DNA from 2 places in the Mesorhizobium sp. M0047 genome. Region 2 is predicted to be linked to the other one. Evidence: riboswitches for the same ligand, from Rfam matches in the RefSeq annotation. Region 2 holds a riboswitch; the other holds the start of a gene.
What was found. Region 2 has a riboswitch for S-adenosylmethionine ahead of NKJ89_RS07885 (O-succinylhomoserine sulfhydrylase). Riboswitches for the same ligand answer to the same signal wherever they lie in the genome.

Region 1 (3,403 bases), on a different contig from region 2:
CCATCGTGTCGATGTTGGCGCCGCAGCGGCGCCAGAATTCCGACAGCCGTTCCAGCGCGTCCGGGTCAGTATCGGGCAGCGGCGTGAAGATACACCAGCGATTGTCGAATAGGTCGGCAAACCCGGCATCGGGGCCGGATTTCTCTGTGCCCGCCAGCGGATGACCGGGAATAAAGTGGACGCCGGCTGGCACATAAGGCTGCATCTGCGCGATGACAGATGCCTTGGTCGAGCCGACATCGGTGAGGATCGCGCCCGACTTCAATGAAGACGCAATTTCCTCGGCGATCGCGCCGGACGAGCCGACCGGCACCGAGACGATGACCAGATCGGCATCCCGGACCGCTTCGCTCGCATCGGTGGTGTAGGAATCACCGAGCCCAAGTTCTTTCGCTCGCGCCAGCGTCGCGGCACTGCGGGTCGAGATGGCTACGCGGCCAGCCAGCCCCTCGCGGCGGATGACGCGGGCCAGCGACGAGCCGATCAGGCCGATGCCGACCAGCGCGATCTTTTCAAACATCGGTGATGTCATGGTGTTCTAGCTTTTCAGGAATGTCGTGAGTGCGGCGACAACGCCGCGATTGGCCTCTTCGGTGCCGACGGTCATGCGCAGCGCGTTGGGAAAGCCGTAGCCGGAAACGCGCCGCAATATGTAGCCGCGTGCCGTTAGGTAGTCGTCCGCGGCCGCTGCCGAATGTTTCTGGTCGTCAGGGAAATGAATAAGGACGAAATTGCCAACGCTGGGCGTCACCCGCAGCCCAAGCTTGGTGAACTCCTCGCTCAACCATGCCAGCCAGGTCTCGTTGTGCGCGACGCTGCGCTCGACATGGGCGCGGTCGCGGATCGCCGCGATGCCGGCCTCGATCGCCGTTGCATTGACGTTGAAGGGGCCACGCACGCGGTTGATCGCGTCGACGATGTGCATCGGCGCGTACATCCAGCCGATCCGCGCCCCACCAAGGCCGATCTTCGAGAAAGTACGGGTCATCACCACATTCTCGGCGCTGCCGACCAGCTCGATGCCGGCTTCGTAATCGTTGCGGCGGACATATTCTGCATAGGCCGCGTCGAGCACCAGAAGCACGTGCCTTGGCAAACCGGAATGCAGCCGGCGCACCTCCTGGAACGGCACATAGGTGCCGGTCGGGTTGTTGGGATTGGCAAGGAACACGATTTTGGTGCGTGGCGTGATGGCGGCCAGGATGGCGTCGATGTCGGCGCGCTCCTCTTTTTCCTTGATCGTCACCGGAACGGCACCCGCCGACTGGATGTAGATCTTGTAGACCATGAAGGCGTGTTCGGTGATGACAGCCTCGTCGCCGGGCGACAGATAAGTCTGCGCCAGCAGGCCGAGGATCTCGTCGGAACCGTTCGAGCAGATGATGTTGGCCGGGTTGAGACCGTGCACTTCGGCGATCGCTTCGCGCAGCCGCCTGGCGGTGCCGTCGGGATAGACGTCGAGCTTTCCGGCAATCTCGCGCGCGGCTTCGATCGCTTTTGGCGAGGGACCGAGCGGGTTCTCGTTCGACGAAAGCTTGTAGACCTTGGCGACGCCGGTAGGCGCCGTGCTCTTGCCCGGCACATAGGCGTCGATGTCCATGATGCCCGCGCGCGGGGTTGGACGTGCCTTGTCCGGTGTCTGGCTCATGTCGCAAAATCCGTCGAGAACGCTTCCTCAGGGAAGCCGCAGCGGAAATACAAGCCGTGGCCCGCAATGTCGAGAGGTGACCGCCTCCGGACAATGGCTGGCCGTTGACGCCGGCCTGCCGCAGCCCTAGAAGGGGTACGAACTACCGTGGTGATTTGGCCGGTCGGCTTGCAGCCACGTTAAACAACTTGCTAAAGGGCCGTTTGCATCCTGTAACCGGCTTTGCGACTGCAATGCCGGTTTTTTATTGCCCGCGCCGGCCGGACACCGCATCGGCGTCGATTTTCGAAAAGCACGGTGCAGGGATCAAGGTGTGAGATGGATGCAATGGCCGCTCTGCGTGCTCGCAAAACCAACAACGAGGCCGACCAGCCGTCGAGCCCGGTTTTGCGTTTTGGGCCTGACAAGCCGCTCAAGCTCGACGCCGGCACGCTGCTGTCGCCGTTCCAGATCGCCTACCAGACCTATGGCACGCTGAACGACGCCCGCTCCAACGCGATCCTCGTCTGCCATGCCCTGACCGGCGACCAGCACGTCGCCAGCACCAATCCGGTGACCGGCAAGCCGGGTTGGTGGGAAGTGCTGATCGGCCCCGGCAAGATCATCGACACCAGCCGCTTCTTCGTCATCTGCTCGAACGTCATCGGTGGTTGTCTTGGTTCCACAGGCCCGGCCTCGACCAATCCCGCCACCGGCAAGCCCTATGGGCTCGACCTGCCGATCATCACCATCCGTGACATGGTGCGCGCGCAGCAGATGCTGATCGACCATTTCGGCATCGAAAAGCTGTTCTGCGTGCTCGGCGGCTCGATGGGTGGCATGCAGGTGCTGGAATGGGCGTCGAGCTATCCGGAGCGCGTCTTCTCGGCGCTGCCGATCGCCACAGGCGCGCGCCATTCTTCGCAGAACATCGCATTCCACGAGGTCGGCCGGCAAGCTGTCATGGCCGATCCGGACTGGCATGGCGGCAAATATTTCGAGCACGGCAAACGCCCGGAAAAAGGCTTGGCGGTGGCGCGCATGGCCGCCCACATCACCTATCTGTCGGAGGCCGCGCTGCACCGGAAATTCGGCCGCAATCTGCAGGATCGCGAAGCGCTGACCTTCGGCTTCGACGCCGACTTTCAGATCGAGAGCTATCTGCGCCACCAGGGCATGACCTTCGTCGATCGCTTCGACGCCAATTCCTACCTCTACATGACCCGGTCGATGGACTATTTCGACCTCGCAGCCGACCATGGCGGCCGGTTGGCCGACGCTTTTGCCGGTACCAAAACCCGCTTCTGCCTGGTGTCCTTCACGTCGGACTGGCTGTTTCCGACCGAGGAGAGCCGCTCGATCGTGCATGCGCTGAACGCCGCCGGCGCCTCGGTGTCCTTCGTCGAGATAGAGACCGATCGCGGCCACGATGCCTTCCTGCTGGACGAGCCGGAACTGTTTGCCGCCATCAACGGCTTCATCGGCTCGGCGGCCCGGGCGAGAGGGCTCAGCGCATGACCCTGGAAAGTTGCGGACTGGTCTGTCCAGGATCATGCTCCACGCAGGAGGCGGCATCATGAGTGTCAATCGCGACCAGCGCGTCGACCTCGAGGTCGTCGCCAATCTCATCCCGCCGCAGTCCCGCGTGCTCGATGTCGGTTCGGGCGACGGCTCGCTGCTCGAATTGCTGCAGGACACCAAGCAGGTCGACGGCCGTGGGTTGGAGCTGTCGCAGCGCGGCGTCAACGAATGCGTGGCGCGCGGCCTCTCGGTCAT
Region 2 (3,403 bases):
CGGCATTCGCGCGCTGGCCGCCGAGATCGCCGAGGACGCCGCCGCGACCAAGCTGGTCAATGGCCTCGGCCTGCGCGTCAATCTCGTCGCCGCGCCTTTCGAGCAGCCACTCGGCCGGCGCACATTTGGCGAGATCTGGTCGCGCCAGGCCCGTTGGGCGCGCCTGCGCCGCGTCACCTTTCCGCTGTTCTTCGCGCCTGAAATCCTGACTGGCGCGGTGGTGCCGCTGGTGCTGGCGCTGATTGCGGCGGCAAGCGCCGGCATCAGCCCCTGGGCAACCGCCATTGCCGTGCTGGCGGCCTTCTACCTTCCCGAGTGCGTCCTGGCCTGGTCAAAGGGCTGGTGCCTGTCGCCACGCATGGTCGCGGCGATGGTAACGCGCGACCTGATCCTGCCTGCGATGTGGGCGCGCGGCTGGCTCGGCGGTGCCGTCGAGTGGCGCGGCAATGCGATGACCATCGGCACCAAGGCGGCCAAGCTGGAAGAGACGCCATCCGGCGCCTGAAAGCCAAAGGCTTGCTATTTGGCCTTCAGCGCCTGCGCGATATCCTCAAGCAGATCTTCGGTGTCTTCCAGGCCAACCGACAGTCTGAGCGTGCCCGGCCCGATGCCGAGTTCGGCGCGCGCCTCATCGCTCAGGTTCTTGTGAGTTGTCGTCGCCGGATGGGTGATCAGGCTCTTGGCATCGCCGAGATTGTTGGAGATCAGCACGATATCGAGCGCGTTCTGCAAGGCGAAGGCCGCCTGCTTGCCGCCTTTGACATCCAGGCAGATCAGCGTCGAGCCACCCGACATCTGCTTCTTTACGACATCAGCCTGTGGGTGATCGGCGCGGCCGGGATAGATGACGCGGGCGATTTCCGGCCGCTCGGCCAGGAAATCCGCGATCTTGCCGGCGCTTTCCGTCTGCTGGCGCACGCGCAGCGGTAGCGTCTCCAGGCCCTTTAGCAGCGTCCAGGCGTTGAAGGGCGACAGGCTGGGCCCGGTGTGGCGGAAATAGTCATGCAGGTTCTCGTCGATCCACTTCTTGTCCGACAGGATGACGCCGCCGAGACAGCGCCCCTGGCCGTCAATGTGCTTGGTCGCCGAATAGACGACGATGTGGGCGCCGAGTTGCAAGGGCTTCTGTTGCAAGGGCGTGGCAAAGACGTTGTCGACGATCAGCCTGGCGCCGATCGAATTGGCGAGCGAGGCAACCGCGGCGATATCGACCACTTCCAGCGTCGGGTTGGTCGGGCTTTCCAGAAAGAACAGCTTGGTGTTCGGCTTGACCGCCTTTTCCCAATTGGCGACGTCGGTGCCGTCAACCAGCGTCGCCTCGATGCCGTATCTTGGCGCCAGCGTCTCGACCACCCAGCGGCAGGAGCCGAACAGTGCACGGGCCGCCACGATATGGTCGCCGGCCTTGGCGCTGCACAAAAGCGCTGCCGTTACCGCAGCCATACCGGAGGCGGTGGCGCGGGCGTCCTCGGCGCCCTCGAGCGCGCACATGCGCTTTTCGAACATGTCGACGGTCGGATTGGCGTAGCGCGAATAGATGAAGCCCGGCTCCTCACCCTTGAAACGGGCTTCGGCGGCCTGCGCCGTTTGATAGACGTAGCCCTGGGTGAGGTAAATCGCTTCCGACGTTTCGCCGAAACCGGAACGCAGCGTTCCGCTGTGAACGAGTGCCGTTTGAGGCTTCCAGTTGCGCTTGTTGGTGCTCATCGCTCTTCTTCCAGACACAAAAAAACCGGCCGCGAAAGTCGCAACCGGTCCATACGGCCTTGCGGCCCGACGGTCCTTTAGCGACTTGTTTAACGTGGCTGCAAGCCGACCGGCCAAATCACCACGGGATAACGACCCTTTAGACCCGCGCCACGCTTGCGTCAATTGCCGGCTTGATTAAGAGGTTTGTACCAGCGGCGTTGCAGCGGAGTCAGCTTTGCGGCAAACAGGCATTCTTCCCGATCAGGACATTTCGGCGCTCTTCCAGTCCGGCGCGCTGAAGTCGGCGCGTGCGCTCGATGCCGACCAGATCCAGCCGGCCAGTCTTGATCTCCGGCTCGGCGACAAGGCCTGGCGGGTGCGTGCCTCCTTCCTGCCAGGTCCCAACCACAAGGTTTCGGAAAAGCTCGACCGGCTGAAGCTGCATGAGATCAATCTGACCGAGGGCGCGGTGCTGGAGACCGGCTGCGTCTATATCGTGCCCTTGCTCGAAAGCCTGGCATTGCCAGCCAACATTTCGGCCTCGGCCAATCCCAAGAGCTCGACCGGGCGGCTCGACATCTTTACCCGTGTCATGACTGATCGCGGCCACGAGTTCGACAAGATCGCCGCCGGCTATCATGGCCCGCTCTTTCTCGAGGTCAGCCCGCGCACCTTCCCGATCGTCGCGCGCACCGGTTCGCGACTGTCGCAGATCCGCTTCCGCACCGGCAATGCGCTGCTGTCGGAAGCCGAACTGCATCAGTTGCATCGCGCGCAGATATTGGTCGCGACGGAGCCGCCCAACATTTCCGGCGGCGGCATCGCGCTGTCGATCGACCTGAACGGCGATCAAAGCGGTCTGGTCGGCTATCGCGGCAAGCATCACACCGGTCTCGTCGATGTCGACAAGCGCGCTGCGCAGGAAGTCGTCGACTTCTGGGAGCCGATCCACAAGAGCGGCGCTGGCGAACTGGTGCTCGACCCCGATGAATTCTACATTCTTGTGAGCCAGGAAGCGGTGCATGTGCCACCGCTCTACGCCGCCGAGATGACGCCCTTCGATCCGCTGGTCGGCGAATTCCGCGTCCACTACGCCGGCTTCTTCGATCCGGGCTTCGGCCATTCGGCGTCCGGTGGCACCGGCAGCCGGGCGGTGCTCGAAGTGCGCAGCCACGAAGTGCCGTTCATCCTCGACCATGGCCAGATCGTCGGCCGGCTGGTCTACGAGCACATGCTGAAGCGGCCGCAGGCGCTCTATGGCACCGATCTCGGCTCCAACTACCAGGCGCAGGGTTTGAAGCTGTCCAAGCATTTCCGCCCCGCGCGCTGAACCCATTACCCCCAGGCAAAATACTTGCCTGCGCTGCCTCGCCATGCTTGGCTGCCTTTCTGGTCGTCAAGCTGGCGGCGTTCAAGGGGAACCAAGAAAATGCAGATTTCGAAATGGATCATATCGGCAGCAGGCGCTGCCATGCTGGTGATGGCGGCTGGCTCTCTGTCGGTGCAGGCAGCTGAGAAAATCAAGATCGGCACCGAGGGCGCCTATCCGCCATTCAACACCATCACCTCGGATGGCAAAGTCGAAGGCTTCGATATCGACATCGCCAACGCGCTGTGTGCGCAGATGAAGGTCGAGTGCGAAATCGTCACCCAGGACTGGGATGGCATCATTCCAGCCCTGCAAGCGAAGAAGTTCGACGCCATTATCGCCTCG

Region 1: it holds a riboswitch for S-adenosylmethionine, as region 2 does, so the genes downstream of both, metX (homoserine O-acetyltransferase MetX) here and NKJ89_RS07885 (O-succinylhomoserine sulfhydrylase) in region 2, are expected to answer to the same signal.

Annotation. Positions count from the first base shown of each region.
Region 1 is NZ_JAMYUW010000017.1:5,075-8,477, reverse strand. It holds gene NKJ89_RS17780 (prephenate/arogenate dehydrogenase family protein) at 1-532, opposite strand, end outside; gene hisC (histidinol-phosphate transaminase) at 539-1,648, opposite strand; SAM riboswitch at 1,786-1,863, shown strand; gene metX (homoserine O-acetyltransferase MetX) at 1,976-3,145, shown strand; gene metW (methionine biosynthesis protein MetW) at 3,204-3,403, shown strand, end outside.
Region 2 is NZ_JAMYUW010000006.1:126,120-129,522, reverse strand. It holds gene NKJ89_RS07890 (ceramide glucosyltransferase) at 1-505, shown strand, start outside; gene NKJ89_RS07885 (O-succinylhomoserine sulfhydrylase) at 520-1,707, opposite strand; SAM riboswitch at 1,765-1,842, opposite strand; gene NKJ89_RS07880 (2'-deoxycytidine 5'-triphosphate deaminase) at 1,925-3,019, shown strand; gene NKJ89_RS07875 (ABC transporter substrate-binding protein) at 3,119-3,403, shown strand, end outside.